2 regions of the Paenibacillus sp. FSL P2-0173 genome follow, and region 2 is predicted to be linked to the other one. Evidence: riboswitches for the same ligand, from Rfam matches in the RefSeq annotation. Region 2 holds a riboswitch; the other holds the start of a gene.
What was found. A riboswitch is a leader RNA that binds a small molecule or an ion and turns the genes downstream of it on or off. The one in region 2 is predicted to bind ZMP and ZTP.
Positions count from the first base shown of each region.

Region 1 (8,202 bases), on a different contig from region 2:
TGCCTTCCAAATAGATCAACACATCAGGGTGCGGGAAAAACGGTGTCATCACCATCGCCTCAAACAGGCTAGTATACGTTTCATAATCGGTAGGGTTCATCGTTCCCTGATCGGCATGCATTTTCGCAAAAATGCCTGTGTCCTCATAAATAGAACGATCCTGCACAAAACCTCCACCAGACAAGAAAATATTCTTTTGTTCCTTGAAGCGTTCCGCGAGAAAATAAATTTGCAAATGAAAGCTCCATCTTTCGAAATCGTGATAAAATTTCTCCAGATAGGGATTATGATCGACCTGCTCCAAAGAGGTTTTAAATCCAAGGCGTCCGGCCAAAGCACCAGTCAGCGTGGATTTACCTACACCCACTGTACCCGCTACCGTAATCAGGGCATTCGCAGGAATGTTGTAATTATTCACTATATAAGCTCCTTTACATCGGAAACAATTTGTTTAAATTGTGCCTGGTTTTCTACAAAATCAATTTCATTCCCGTTCACGGTCAATATACGAGGGGAAGGGGACTGTTCAGCGAGAAACTGAATGCCTTTATCATAATCTATTATTAATTGCTCCAGATAGGCGGGGTCCATCTCCTGTTCAAAAGAGCGTGCACGCTTGCGAATTCTCCCCAGCAAGGTATCCAAATCTGCTTTAATATAAATGATAATGTCTGGCTTAGGCATATCATCCGTGAGCAGATGATAGATTTGACGATATTTTTCGAGCTTCACACCCTTAAGCGTACGTTCAGCAAAAATCAAATTCTTGTAGATATGATAATCAGAAATAACGGGCTGAGCTTTCTCGATATATTGCAGACCAGTATCCTCCAGCTGCTTATACCGATTGCAGAGAAAGAACATTTCCAGCTGAAAACTCCACTCATCTATATTTTGATAAAATTTATCGAGAAATGGGTTCTCCTCGACAATCTCTTTGATTATCGGCAAATGTAGCTCGGTTGAAAGCATCGAAGCCAACGTCGTTTTACCTGCTCCGATTGGCCCTTCAACGGCTATAAATGGGGCTTGTTTCATGCAGTTCTGCTCCTCCTTGTACTCCAGTCCATCCTGTGGACAACTATCCTATTGTATCACAAGGTAGTACGCTAAAGGCATACCAAATCTATGGATAAAACAAAAAAAACAGAGCGCTACATTTTGCTTCGTAGCGTCCCTGTTTCTCACTTAAACCAACCTTTTTCATTAAAACGTGTAATCGCCTCGATCCGGTTACTGACACCCAGCTTATCGAGAATGACTGAAATATAATTGCGCACCGTCCCTGTCGTTAAATACAGTTCACCAGCAATCTCTTTTGTATTCTTTCCGTCAGCAATAAGCGCCAAAACGGTCTTTTCACGCTCTGTTAGCGGGTTGACTTCGGCATAAGCATCATCGACCAGTTCTGGAGCGTAAATACGTCGACCTGCCATAATACTTCGAATGGAGGAAGCCAGCTCTTCACTGGGACTGTCCTTGAGCAGATAACCGTGTGTCCCCGCCTTGATCGCTCGTTCAAAATACCCGGGGCGAGCAAACGTAGTTAAAATCAGTACCTTGCAGTTCAAGGCTTTGAGTTCCTCAGCCGCATCCAATCCGCTCTTAATCGGCATTTCGATGTCCATAATGCATATATCCGGCTGGTGCAGCTTCACCAGTTCTATAGCTTCTTCCCCGTTGCTTGCTTTTCCGACTACTTTCATGTCCTCTTCCAAGTCTAGCAGGGAGGCTAGAGCACCCAGCAGCATACGCTGGTCTTCTGCAATAACAATTCGAATCATGGCCCCACCTCCTCATTCGGCTTTTCAGGGATATTGGGCACTTTAATGACCAAGGTCGTTCCCTGATCTGAGCGCAGCTCCATACATCCGTTCACGAATTCGAGCCTTTCCTTCATTCCTTGCAGGCCATTTCCACGAAGGGTTCCATTTTCTCTCACAGCACCGACTCCATTATCCTGAATCCGAAGAGTTAGTTCCTTACGAGACGGCTCAATAGTGATGGAGCAAGCGGTGGCTCCACTGTGCTTAACCACATTTGTCACTGCTTCCTTCATACACATACTAAGTACATTTTCATTCATTAATGATGTATGCTCCAGCTTCGGGTCGCCCTCCAAGGTCAATTCAATGTGAGCAGCCTTTAAGATCTGCCGAATACGTAACAGCTCATCCTCTAGTCGCATACCTCGCATTTGAGTAACCATTTCCCGCACCTCTTTTAACGCGCTTCTCGCCGTGAGACGAACATCGTTAATTTCAGCATGAGCACGCTCCGGGTACTGATCCATCAGTTTGCCCGCCAAATCGCTCTTCAGCCCGATGAGTGACAGCTTCTGACCTAAGGTATCGTGCAGGTCACGCGCAATTCTTTGCCGTTCCTCCAGCTTAATCAATTCCGATATTTTCTTATTGGCATCCTCTAATTGGACTTGGAGCCGATCGCTTTTGTTGCGATTAAAATTCGTAATCGGAAGGAGAATCACACCGATCAGATTGAGCAGGATAAAAGGAATCTGTTTAATAAAAACGGGATTCTGAGATACAAAACCGTAATTGATCAATCCAATCGTAATAACCATTAAAATGATATACAGCGTCGTAAATGCAGCCTTACTTTTAATATTACCGATCAGATAGGCGATAAATATGGAAAAATACATATAGCTAAACAGCAGTGTCATGGTAATCGATATGGCAATCTGTACACTGGTCCAAAAGTATATGAGCCAGCCTTTTGAGACAAAAGCCAGTACATAACATGCAAAGAATACCAAAATAATAGCAGTACCCAGAATAATATGACTTGTAGATGAAGAGCTAAAGTAGTAAAAGGGCAGGATATAAAAGACGACCCACACATAAGGACTAAGCCCTGTATTTCTTTGGAAAATCTGATACCACTTTTGCATTCTGCCACCCTCTTCTACTTCACATGACTTATATCCCTTATCTTATCATACCACTGTTTCGTCTGCTCGAAAGCACCAAAGGTAAAGCCTTTCCTGTGAACCGCAAATGAACACTTTGATTAGAAGCCGTCCATTTTGCGGGAACTGATCTCAAACTTAAGCCATTCGCTGTACACTCCACCCACTGCACCAGATCGTGCTTTGAAATGGGACTGGTCTATATTTCTGATCAGCTCGTTCATGAATTATACATACCTAACGTTATTAAATTTCTTTTCTATATCTTTAGCAAATTTTCCGCCCTCATCGGCTAAATGTTTTCTCATAAAGAATCCACCAAAACCATTTATCCATGCTGCAAAAGCCAGTAGCCGAGATGGAAAGTCCGCTCCAATCGTACAACTAAATTCGCAAGAGTTGTTATCAACAGGCGTGACCTTCATTTCCCATGGAACTCCAACGATGGCGGGTATCCATCGCCATATATATGCTTCTGTCTTGTCAGAGTAGAAACGCAAATGATCCTTTGTGTGCTCTTTTAATTGATAGTGCTGAACAATCATCTCATTCCCCATATTTTCCACATTAACCATATAGAATTCACCATCTTCAAAATAACTGCCCATTGCCTTGTGAGCTTTTGAAAATGATTCATATTCAGCTGGAGTCATCTCAGTTACCCATTTGTACAAATCCACATTTTTAGCTGCAATCTGCAATTTAAATTTCTTTGTCATTCTCATCTTCATTATCCTTCTTTCCTGTAATTTTTCTTGTGAGTTCATCGTGCCAATTCATAATCATTTGAAAATATTCTTTGCCAAACATCAACGTCGCGTGCTCATATACACCCATCTCATGAACGTGCTTCTCTTCTATCAAGGCAAGCTTGTTATATTCACAGGCGACAGTAGTTTGAAAGCTGGCAATCAAACGAACAACCTCAATGTCGTCAAGATATTTATAGAAGAAAAGCTTACTCAAATACTCATAATTAAAAGGAGAAAAAGTACACGGTGTTTTTAACCATTCTATAAATTCACTCTTCCCTTTTTCCGTAATACCATATGATTTTTTGAATCTGCCTTCCTCTACCACTTCTTCATACTTGATAAGCTCCCCCTTTTCCATTTTTTTCAGCATAGGATATATGCTTCCGAAGCTGGCATCAATAAAGTTGGAAGTGCTTATCGTCATCTTCTGCTTGATTTCATATCCTGTCATATCCTTTTCGCAGAGGAACCCAAGTATTACATAAATCAACATAAAATCTATTCCTTCTTTCCTGACATAGTGAATTATCCTTCTGAAATCAAAGGGAACTTATCTCTGTTTACATGTAGCTAATTTATATATATATAATCGAGATATATCGTTTCGATATATAGAATGTATAGGTTGACAATCGATTTGTCAATAGCGCTTGCTAAAACAAAGAATGAAAGTACTGCATTTTCAATATAAACAAAAAAATCTAAAAGGATGTTATCCCTTTAGATTTCTCAAAGTAAACTGCAATTTTTCAACATCTCTTCAGAAAAGTTTTGTACAAAGTTATTTTCTTTCTGTGCTTACAACAGGTGTAGGGATGGGTTTCGTAACTGCAACACGTTTGCTGAGGAGCGGCCTCACTTGTTTAAAGGTCAAAAAGGTTTTCGTATTTTCATCCCAAAGTCGGAACTTCAAAGATTGCAGACTGCTACTCACTGTGATTGTGGTTGCTTTTTGAAGTAACGGTGTCGCTTCATGCGCTTTTTCCAAATTGTAATTTGGCACTTTAGGACTCAAGTGATGAACGTGATGAAATCCGATATTGCCCGTAATCCATTGCAATACTTTAGGAAGCTTGTAGTAAGAACTGCCTTCTACGGCCGCATTAATATAGCTCCACTCTTCATCGTGCTCAAAATACGAATCCTCAAATTGGTGTTGTACATAGAACAGCCAGATTCCCAACATACCAGATACAAAAAAGATAGGTGCCTGTACGAGAAGGAAGGCCTGCCATCCAATAGCCCATGACAACAGTGCATACAAGGCAACGATGGATATATTCGTCACATAGGTGTTCATTTTTTCCTTGCGTTTGGCTGTCTTGATATTAAAGCGATAGGAAATCAAAAAAGTATAGATCGGACCTAGTCCAAACATAACCCAAGGATTTCGATATATGCGATAGGCCAGCCGTGTCCATGTGGAAGCCTCTGTGTACTCTTCTACCGTAAGCACCCACATGTCACCTGTGCCTCTTTTATCCAGATTACTGCTGGTTGCATGGTGGATTGCGTGACTATTTTTCCATTGGTGATAAGGACAGAGCGTAATAACACCTGTAATCGTTCCCACAATGTCGTTCAGCTTGCGGCTTTTGAAGAAGGATTGATGACCACAATCATGAAAAATAATAAACGTCCGTACCACAAACCCCGATGCAACAATGGCAATTGGAAGTGTCAGCCAGTACGAAACCGACAGACTAAGATAAGCAGCATACCACAATAGGATCAGTGGACCCAAGGTATTGATGAGTTGCAGAACGCTGGATTTTGTGTTTATTTTCTCGTAGGGAGCCATATTTTTTTTCAATTGGGCTAATGGGAGTTGTGTCATACTCATTATGATCCTCCTTTAAAATGACGCCTATACCTTGATCCTGTTAGGCGTACATGTTGATCTAATCTCAGTATAAGGTAAAGCCTCTAGGCGATGTAGTCATAAACGTCAGCTCGGGTATATGACATTTGTCATATAGACAAGTAACACAACCCGTTTTCCAAATGTTCGCGGGTTTCTTTTCTGATGATTATTTGTTAAAATATAAGGTATAATAACGCTGTATGTGACTGGCGAAGTCAGTGGAATGAACCACGAGGGAGCATACAAAAAAAGCGTACCGTTCGCCTGGGAGAAGTATTTGCAGAGGATTCGTCTGTCTTGACGACCTTGTGCAAATACTTTTTTTCGTTTTAAGACCATGACACCCTGTTGATAAATCATGCGATAAATTCAGAGGAGGCTCGGACTATGGCTATAATCATGAAATCCAAAGAAGCAGCAGAGCAAGTATATGCAACGATCCGTTCACAGGTAGAAAAAATGAAGCAGCAAGGACACCGTCCCCATCTGGCGACCCTATTGGTAGAAGGCGATCCGGCATCTGCATACTATGCCCGGACCAAGCAAAAAATAGCGGAGAAGCTGGGCATCTCATTTCATCTCCATACTTTTGATCGTCATGTTAGCGAAGCCGAGCTACTGCACCTGATCGGCAGTCTGAACGATGCATCCCATGTACATGGCATTATGCTGGAACTGCCGCTTCCCCAACATCTTTCTGCCTCCGTTATTAAACAATCCATCGCCCCCTACAAGGATATTGATGGAATAACACCTGATAACAAGCTGGCTACCGTAACAGGTGACGCCGGACTATATCCCGCAACACCTCAAGCCTGTATCGAGCTGCTCAAGCATTACGGTCACACCTTGGCAGGCAAAAATGTCACGCTCGTGGGCATCGGGCAGACAGTGGGACTTCCCCTTTTCCACATGTTGCAAAGAGAAAATGCCACCGTTACCGCCTGTCATGCAGGTACGCGTGATATTGCAGAGCATCTGAGCCATGCAGACATTGCCTTCGTCGCAGTCGGATGCCCTGATGTGATTACGCAGGATATGGTCCATCCCGGTCTGATTCTCGTGGATGCAGGAATTAACGAGACGCTGGAAGGAAAAATCGTGGGTGACGCTGCTTCAAACGTGGGTGAAAAGGTACATGCCATTTCTCCGGTTCCCGGCGGTGTTGGCACCTTAACGACTGCGATTTTGTACAAAAATCTGCTCAAAGCGATACATCTGCAACACTACTCCAGAGAGGTGGTCTATTCATGAGTGAACTGTCGTGGAACAATTCCATCGGACATTTTCTGAAAGAGGCTGCAAGTGCAGCGCCTACCCCCGGCGGAGGAAGTGTATCCGCACTAGCTGCGGCACTAGGCGCGGCTATGACCTCCATGACCGCCAACCTTTCACAAGGAGAAAAATATGCGCACATCCATGAAAAAATCACGGACGTCATTAGCAGCATGGGAAGATTGTCTACACATTGTGAGGAACTAATGGTCGCAGACATCCAATCCTTTGAACAGTACATGACCGCGCTGCGTTTGCCCAAGGAAACAGACGAAGAAAAGCGCTATCGTACCCATTCCCTACAGACAGCGGTGATCGCTGCCATTGAGGTACCCATGCGCCTGCTGGAAGTATGCCGGGACGGATTGTCGCAAGCCTACAACATTGTGGAAATGTCCAATAAAAATGTGATTTCAGATCTTGGCATCGGCGCGATCCTGTTCGAAGCAGCAGCTCAATCTGCCCTGCTTACCGTCGACATTAACCTTGCTTCGCTGAAAGACTTGGATGTCAAATACTCCTATGAGACCAAGACAGCCGCACTCATCCGTGAAATCGGACAAATCAAAGAACAAACCTTGTTGATGGTACGCAGTCGAATAGCGAATTAGTCTGCTCATAACCGTGTTTAACCTGTTCTAAAACATTTCTTCAAAAAAATAACTGATTGGATACAAAAAGAAGATACTATCGAAATTACGACGAAATAGTAAATAAAAAACCAGTCCAAACATGATTCGTGTTGGACTGGTTTTTTATGCTATATACTGCGTGTATTATGCGACTTCCCATCTGTTTTGGACAATTCGTCACAACGCAGAATCTCACACCTATTGTTTAACTTTATTCTCTTTTTCTCTTTCGACCAGCATATCTACGATCATATCAATTTGTCCAGTAATAGCGATTGGATCATAGCGATAATACGTATCAAAATCGTTAAAGAACACTCTATTGTTCTTCACCGCAGGAAGATTCCCCCACACAGCGGACGATTTCAGTTGCTTGAGCGCGTCACCCTTTTTCTCCGGGTCATACGTAGTCAGGAACATATAATCTGCGTCATACTGTGGCAATACCTCCATCGAAAGCTGCACCGTTTGTTCCTTGGAGTTAGCTGTTTTCTTTGGCATATTCAGTTTGAGCGCATTGTACACAGCTTGTCCGCCGCGCCCCGCATTGTCGCCAAAGATCCAAAGTGCGTGCTTGTCCGTCAGCTCATACAGACCGAAAGTTGCCTTTTCGTCAATCACACCTTTAAGACGTGCACGACCTTCAGCGGCCTTTTTATCAAATGCAGCAATAAATTGCTCAGCCTTCTCCTTTTCCCCGGTGATATCTCCGAACAGCTTGACCGTATCATAGATATTAGTCGT
Region 1 is NZ_JBBOYK010000004.1:121,617-129,818, forward strand. It holds gene MKX30_RS20455 (deoxynucleoside kinase) at 1-418, opposite strand, end outside; gene MKX30_RS20460 (deoxynucleoside kinase) at 418-1,038, opposite strand; gene MKX30_RS20465 (response regulator transcription factor) at 1,185-1,784, opposite strand; gene MKX30_RS20470 (sensor histidine kinase) at 1,781-2,914, opposite strand; gene MKX30_RS20475 (hypothetical protein) at 3,034-3,156, opposite strand; gene MKX30_RS20480 (hypothetical protein) at 3,160-3,657, opposite strand; gene MKX30_RS20485 (PadR family transcriptional regulator) at 3,635-4,180, opposite strand; gene MKX30_RS20490 (fatty acid desaturase) at 4,469-5,530, opposite strand; ZMP/ZTP riboswitch at 5,744-5,828, shown strand; gene MKX30_RS20495 (bifunctional 5,10-methylenetetrahydrofolate dehydrogenase/5,10-methenyltetrahydrofolate cyclohydrolase) at 5,939-6,805, shown strand; gene MKX30_RS20500 (cyclodeaminase/cyclohydrolase family protein) at 6,802-7,437, shown strand; gene MKX30_RS20505 (ABC transporter substrate-binding protein) at 7,657-8,202, opposite strand, start outside.
Region 1: another riboswitch for ZMP and ZTP. It lies ahead of MKX30_RS20495 (bifunctional 5,10-methylenetetrahydrofolate dehydrogenase/5,10-methenyltetrahydrofolate cyclohydrolase); the one in region 2 lies ahead of MKX30_RS17465 (TIGR01440 family protein).

Region 2 (8,202 bases):
TTCCCGCAAAGCCGTGTAACGGATCATCGTATTGGACTAACTATGCATAAGCTGGACCAGGTGATGAACGGGGAGATCGAAGAAATCGTATCAGCGCTCACGATTGCAGAGCAGGCTGATTTGATGGAACAAGAGGTTTAAGTTTTGGGGAACGAACGCGATTGTGTGTATCGGATGTCGCCGGAACGGAACATGAGTGTCAGAGAAGCCTTAGTTGAGGCTTCTTCTTTTTTAGGAAGCTGTGGTGTTCTGGAGCCGCAGCACAATGCCCGCTTACTGCTGGAGCATGTGCTCGGGTTGGAAGGCACGGCGTTTTACGCTGCTCTGGGTGATTCGTTCCCTTCCTCCGTCAGGGAGGAGTGGGAACGGATTATAGCCCGCAAAGCTGCGGGTGAACCGGCGCAGTATATTATCGGACGGCAGGAATTTTATGGCCGCCCGTTCGCGGTTTCGCCGTCGGTGCTGATTCCGCGCCCCGAGACAGAACTGCTCGTCGAGGCGATACTCCAGCACGGCGATCGGCTGTGGCCAAGCGGCGCTCCGCAGGCGCTCGACATCGGCGCAGGCAGCGGTGCGATTGCCGTGACGCTGGCGGCTGAGCGACCGAGCTGGCGCGTGGCGGCAGGGGATATTTCGGCTGCCGCGTTAAAAGTAGCGACTCATAATGCTGCTGCGAACGGCGCAGCCGTAGAATTCCGCGAGGGCGATCTGCTGGCGCCGTTCGTGGGAACGGCGGTGGACATTCTCGTGTCCAACCCGCCGTACATCCCGGCTGCTGACATCGCTGGTTTACAGCCAGAGGTACGCGACCATGAGCCGCGGATGGCGTTGGATGGTGGTCCTGACGGGCTCGGCCCGTATCGGGCAATGCTGGAGCAGCTCGGACTCCTTCAGGCTCCGCCGCGGCTAATCGGGTTTGAGCTGGGGATGGGACAGGCCAGAGACGTGGCTGGTCTGCTGGCACAGGCAGGTCATTGGAAGAACATTATAATCGTTCCTGACCTTGCAGGGATCGAGCGACATGTCCTAGGTGTCTCGGAGTAGTGCTGCATTTTCTTTTTGCGAGTCTTTCCTTTAGAATAAGAGGAGTATGACCGAGAAACGGCTCAGGGGGAAATCATGCTTCAGAAATTGAAAAAAATTGACGGTCCGGTTATCTTTATTCTGGTTTTGCTCATGGCGATTAGTATCATAACGGTATACAGCGCAGGTAGGGGCCCTACGAACTTGGCAGAGCACGGCAATGACTACCAGAAGATGATCGGGTATTATATATTGGGTTTTGTGGCGATTTTGGGTTTAGCGATGGTCGATTTTCGGATATTCATTAAAAAAGCCTTGTACGTATATGGAGGCGGAATATTCTTGTTGGGTCTCGGATTTTTTGGCGGGACGGTTAACAACTCTCAGGGCTTTTTGAAAATTGGTGGCTTGAATCTTCAGCCTGCTGAGGTATTCAAGCTGGTCCTTATCGTTTTTCTGACTTATATGCTGATCAAAAAGCGCAAGAGCAAGCTGTATTTTATTCAGGATGTTCTTCCGGTCGCACTGGTGAGCTTTGTCCCGTTTGCCATGGTTATGGCACAAAATGACTTGGGTAATGCGCTCGGTTACATTGTCATCGTCATCGGTATGCTATGGATTGGTAATGTGAAGGCATCCCATGCGTTGATCGGATTCATCGTATTTGCAGTCGCTGTTGGCGGCGGGATCAAAGCTTATATTTCGTTTCACGATGAGATTGACTCCTTTATGAAGGGGATTGGCCGTAGTCACTGGGTTGAGCGTTTGGACCCTTGGTTGGTACCGGAAGAGGCAACCGCGAAGGCGTCTTATCATACCAAAAATGCCAAGCTGGCGATAGCCTCTGGCGGGATGATGGGCAAGGGCTTTTTGCAAGGAACCTCGGTACAGTCCGGGCGTGTTCCTTATACGTACGCGGATTCTATTTTTGTGGTCGTAGCGGAGGAATTTGGCTTTGTAGGCTCTTCAGTGCTGCTATTGTTATATTTTATTTTGATTCACCGCATGATCCTGATTTCGCTGGAATGCCGGGATCGCGCCGGACCGTATATTATTGTCGGGATTGTGTCCATGTTGCTGTACCAGATTTTTGAGAATATTGGTGCGTTTCTGGGCATTATGCCGCTTACGGGGATTACGCTCCCGTTCATAAGTTATGGTGGTACCTCGTTGCTTATTAACATGGCTAGTATCGGCTTGGTTATGAGTATTAAGGTGCACGGCCAAGAGCTGGAGGATGATCTGCCACAGCCTTCCAGACTAAGCTTGACGAAGGCGAAAAAAGCCTAGTACAGGTGGAATGTGGCTAGATAATGATTGGTATTTGTGTGAGTTGAAACGGTGCAACGAGAGAGTCCAGATTGTGAAATCTGGGCTTTTTCATATTCCTCGGTGAGGGTCAGAAGCTTGGTGTAGCATGATTTGAGGGTATTATTGAAAAAAATCTGTAAAGTGGTCCTGAATCTTTTACAAGAATCATAGGTTTAGACTCTCCCAAACCGGACAGACTGATAGACATGATAGAGTTTGGGTTTGGGGGGACGAAAATGAGAAGTTGGGTAAAGCAAGCCGCAATGATACTATTTTGTATTTCGATATTAATGATGTCTTGGGAAGGTCAAAAGACGGATGCTGCTATGACCACTGGAACAAGAGGAACCTTAGCATCAGGAGTGGCAACAGCAGGGCTGGAAGTGATTCCACATGACTCCATTCGACTGCGTATTTTGGCCAATTCGGATCGCCCGGAGGATCAGTTGGTTAAACGCGAAATACGGGACGCTATTGTACAGCAGATGAATGCCTGGGTGGGTGAGCTGGAAAACCCGCAAAGCTTAGACCAAGCGAGATCATTGATTGATGCTCATTTACCTGAAATTGACCGTTTGGTAGGTATGGAACTGGCTCGTCGCGGCATTGCGTATGATCATCAGGTGGAACTGGCGAGCGTACCTTTCCCAACGAAAATGTACGGTGGTCTTGTCTACCCGGCAGGGAATTATGAGGCACTTCGGGTTACGCTGGGGCAAGGAAAAGGTCAAAATTGGTGGTGCGTGCTGTTTCCTCCGCTATGTTTTATTGATGCAGGCAGTGGGGAAGCAGCGGCACAAACGGTATCAGCAAAAACGGATCACGGAGAAAGTCGGACGAATGCCGCTGACAAGGAGCCGGAAGTACGTTTTTTTCTGTGGGATGCACTTGCGGGACTGTGTAGCTGGGTGAGTGGCTTGTTTGCCTAAACGTTGAGGAGTGTAAGTTTCCCCATATGCTATAATGGAGCTTACGATAGATATACACATGGCAGAGCCAAATGAACTGATCTTACAAAGTAGCCTTATAGGATCAGGCGAAATCACTGGCCTGTATATGACAATAAGATATGGGATGATCTGATATGAGCGATAAATCGAATCAAATGCAAGACTTGCGCGGAGAATTTGTGCAAAAGGAAAAACCTGAGCAAAAGCTAGATGAACAGGGGATTCGCGAGCTGAAGCAGGCATTGAAGTCTTCCCATACACAATGGTGGGATGTAAGATGTTTGGTTCCTGTGAGCAACACTGACGGGGATGTTTCTGACGAAATTTGGGATGAACAGGCTCGGATTGCGGCGGAAAAGGGCATACGCGAGGCCGCCTTACTCCTCCAAGCTGGAGAGACGGTAGCCTTTCCTACGGAGACCGTGTACGGCCTGGGGGCCGATGCGCGTAGTACAAAAGCGGTGGAGGCGGTATTTGCTGCCAAAGGACGCCCTTCCGATAACCCGCTCATTGTACATATTTCTGATGTTGATCAATTAGAGGGTATGGTAGCAGAAATAAACGATACAGCCCGAGCGCTGATGAATATGTTCTGGCCGGGACCACTGACTCTCGTATTGCCGGTAGTGCCGCAGGCACTGTCATCGCGTGTGACAGCCGGGCTGGACACGGTTGGTGTGCGCATGCCGGATCATCCGATAGCGCTTCGTTTGATCGCTGAAGCGGGTTGTCCACTGGCTGCGCCAAGCGCCAACCGGTCGGGAAGACCCAGTCCCACCCTTGCACAGCATGTGCGGGAGGATCTGGAGGGCCGCATCGGCGGCATTTTGGACGGAGGTCCCACGGGGGTGGGACTGGAGTCCACGGTAGTGCAGGCGGGTGACGACGGAACCGTCACCATCCTGCGCCCCGGCGGCGTGACGGCCGAGCAGCTCGCTGCGGTTGCTCGCGCCGTCGTGCTGGACCCGGCGTTGGCCGCTACGCCTGGGGAAGACGCGGACAGCCCGGCGCCGCGCTCGCCAGGCATGAAGTACACGCACTACGCGCCGCGAGGCCGCTTGAGCGTGGTACAAGGCCCGTCGTCCGTTGAGGTGACGGGCTGGATTAGCGCCGCGCTGGCGGAGGCTTCCGCGCGCGGGGAGCGCACGGCAGTGCTCGCGTTCGACGAGCATGCCGCCGGCTACGCCGGAGAGCGCGTCTACACGCTAGGCAAGCTGGACGCGCTCCATGAGGCAGCGCAGCGCCTGTACGGCGTGCTGCGCCGCTGCGACGAGGACGGCGTCACCTACATTTTGGCGGAATCCTGTCCGCCGAAAGGATTGGGAGACGCCGTCATGAACCGCCTGCTTAAAGCGGCAGGTCACCGAATCGTCCGCTTGTAGCTTCTGTCGAATCAGAGCCTCTTATATTAAATTTCTCCTCTCCTCGTCTTGGTATTGGGCACTTTCAGTGTATGCTTGTACTGATTTGCCCCTTGTCCGCATAACGTGTACAAGAACAGACGGATAATGGAGGGATGGAGTATGCTGGCAGCCTCTGCCCATGCCGGGCAGGTTGTAACGATTCTGATCATGGCGGTAGCGCTAGGAATGGATGCGTTATCGCTGGGCGTAGGGATCGGCATGAAGGGGATACGCCTGCGAGACGTGCTGCGCATCAGTACTGTTATTGGCTTTTTTCACATTCTGATGCCATTGCTGGGAATGTTCACAGGCCATTATATGAGTTCTTTATTAGGTCATGTGACGGCCTACTTCGCAGGGGGGTTACTCATCCTTTTGGGCGGGCATATGGTGTATAATTCCTTTAAAGGGGACGGCGTACAGGTATTGGATCATCGTTCGCCTTTAGGCCTTTTGCTGTTTGCACTTGGGGTGAGCGTTGACTCATTTTCTGTAGGAGTGTCACTAGGTATGTTCCAAAGTGATCTGGTGCTGTCCGTTCTGGCGTTTGGTTTTTGCGGGGGAGCAATGGCGATGTTGGGCCTGCTGTTGGGTCGCAAGGTCAGCCGCAATCTAGGAGATTATGGAGAAGCAGTGGGCGGTGCCATTTTGCTGGCATTCGGCTTTATGTTTATGTTTTGATTTTAGCGTAGACAGTGTAAAATAAATGCAGGATTATAGTAAGGGATTAGAATTATAGTAATCCTCTGTTTATATATTTTTTAACATACGGGGGGTGAAAACGTTGAAGAATATCTTATTCGTATGCACAGGGAACACCTGTCGCAGTCCAATGGCTGAAGGGATGCTGCGTAAGTTGGCTGCTGAGCATGGGCTAGAACTGGAAGTACGTTCTGCGGGAGTAGCCGCGATGGAAGGCACGCCGATATCCCGACATGCAGAGGCGGTTCTACGTGATCATGATATATCCGATCAGATCACTTCAACCCCTTTGAGCGACGGGCTTGCCGGGTGGGCGCATCTGATCTTAACCTTGACGCAAGGACATAAACAGCACTTAATTCAGCGCTTTCCCCAAACGGCGGGCAAAGTATTTACGCTTAAGGAATATGTGGAGAACCGGGATGCGGTGTTGAATGATGTACAGGAGTTGGATAGTTTATATGCTTCACAGCAGTTGATGGCTTCACTCGGACAAGAGCTATCGGCGCAGGAGCGTGAACGAATGATTGAATTACACCAACGGATTCCGGGCTTTGATATTTCTGATCCGTTTGGCGGTTCGCGAGAAGATTACGATGTCACAGCTGCGGAAATCCGTACGGCACTGCATAAGCTGCTGGACAAGCTAAAGGCATCTTCCGAATAAAATTGGTATTACTCATCTGTTTTGTACGGAATCTGTTGATTTTTGGCGGTTAATCCGTTAAGATAAGGTGGAAAAATGAGAATCCGATGTAACTGGCGACAAAAGTGGGATTAACCACGATGGAGCATCGGATATACGGCCGGTCGCCTGGGCAAAAGAGCAATTCCACATAGGTGTGGACTGCTCTTTTTTTCATATACAAGTTATGCCAGATTTTTAGCTGAGAGTTGATTCCATTAAAGATTCTTCCATTTTTTCTGCTCGAAATCTGAAACATCGGCTATAATATAGTCAGATTGTGATCAGGAGAGAGTGTGTTGAACTTGGGGCATGAGACCGTGCCTAGTCTCTGAGAGGCTGTTCAACCAAAGGAGGTTCCAATGGTGGAACAATTAGATCATGAGATTCCGTTGGAAGCACAGACCACTTCTGTCGTGCGGGAAATCGCAGAAGCAGCCAGTCTCAAGGCTGGTCGCCTGCTGGTTATCGGCGTTAGCACAAGTGAAGTGGCTGGAAGTCGGATTGGTACGGCGGGAGCGCTCGATGTGGCTCAGCAACTGTTGTCTGGAGTAGAGTCTGTTCGCAGGGAGTATGGCTTTGATGTGGCGTTTCAATGCTGTGAGCATTTGAACCGAGCGCTGGTCGTTGAACGGGCTGTGCTGGAGCGATTGGGACTGATGGAGGTTGCAGCTGTTCCTGTTCGTACAGCAGGAGGCTCTATGGCTACCGTCGCCTATCGTTCTATGAGCGACGCGTGTTTGGCGGCGAACGTGCAGGCTCATGCCGGGATAGACATCGGCGAAACGCTGATTGGCATGCATCTGCGACCCATTGCTGTTCCGTTTCGCCCAAGCCTTCGCTGGATTGGCGAAGCACGTGTGACAGCAGCGTTCACCCGTCCTCCACTTATTGGCGGACAACGGGCGGTGTACAGTCTGGAGCAAGAAGTCGGCGGAAACTGCGATTAGCATTTGGCATGGCGGCATGTTTGTACTAATCTTTTTTGCATTGATGATGAGGTACCCAACAGAGGAGCAGGCGTTTGCTTGTATACCCAACAATTGACTATGGAGAGGGAGTAATCAATCATGATGGAACACCTGCGTAAAAGTGACCCGGCAGTGATGGAAGCAATGGGACTTGAACTGAAACGACAACGCCACAATATCGAGCTAATCGCATCCGAGAACATTGTCAGTGAAGCAGTAATGGAAGCCATGGGCTCCGTGCTGACGAATAAATATGCTGAAGGTTATCCGAACAAACGCTACTATGGTGGCTGTGAGCATGTAGATATCGTTGAAGACATCGCACGTGACCGCGCGAAAGAACTGTTCGGCGCCGAGCATGCTAACGTGCAGCCTCACTCTGGAGCACAAGCCAACATGGCGGTGTATCTGGCAGCTCTCAAACCTGGAGATACTGTACTGGGTATGAATCTGGCGCATGGTGGCCACTTAACACACGGAAGTCCGGTTAACGCTTCCGGCTTGTTGTATAACTTTGCTGCCTATGGTGTACGCGAAGACAACTTCCGCATCGACTACGATGAAGTGCGTAAGGCAGCCTTCAAGCACCGTCCTCGTCTGATTGTAGCTGGCGCGAGTGCATATCCGCGTACTATTGATTTTGAAGCTTTTGCTTCCATTGCCAATGATGTAGGTGCTTTGTTCATGGTGGATATGGCACATATCGCAGGTCTTGTGGCAGCGGGAATTCACCCAAGTCCAGTTCCGCATGCCCAATTTGTAACAACAACGACACACAAAACGCTGCGTGGTCCGCGTGGGGGTCTGATTCTGACTCGCAAAGCATGGGCGCAAGCGATTGATAAAGCTATTTTCCCTGGTACTCAAGGGGGGCCACTGATGCATGTGATCGCGTCCAAAGCGGTTGCTTTGGGTGAAGCGCTCCAGCCATCGTTCAAAACCTATGCGCAAAACGTAGTCCGCAACGCACAGGTGCTGGCTGAAACACTGCTGGCTGAGGGGATTAACATTGTATCGGATGGTACGGATAACCATCTGATGCTGTTGGATACGCGCAATTTGAATATCACAGGTAAAGAAGCGGAGCATGTATTGGATTCCGTGGGCATCACGGTCAATAAAAATGCGATTCCTTTTGACCCGACTAGTCCATTCGT
Region 2 is NZ_JBBOYK010000003.1:244,370-252,571, reverse strand. It holds gene prfA (peptide chain release factor 1) at 1-141, shown strand, start outside; gene prmC (peptide chain release factor N(5)-glutamine methyltransferase) at 145-1,044, shown strand; gene MKX30_RS17490 (FtsW/RodA/SpoVE family cell cycle protein) at 1,120-2,313, shown strand; gene spoIIR (stage II sporulation protein R) at 2,571-3,263, shown strand; gene MKX30_RS17480 (L-threonylcarbamoyladenylate synthase) at 3,419-4,666, shown strand; gene MKX30_RS17475 (manganese efflux pump MntP) at 4,808-5,368, shown strand; gene MKX30_RS17470 (low molecular weight protein arginine phosphatase) at 5,472-6,056, shown strand; ZMP/ZTP riboswitch at 6,135-6,216, shown strand; gene MKX30_RS17465 (TIGR01440 family protein) at 6,437-7,024, shown strand; gene glyA (serine hydroxymethyltransferase) at 7,145-8,202, shown strand, end outside.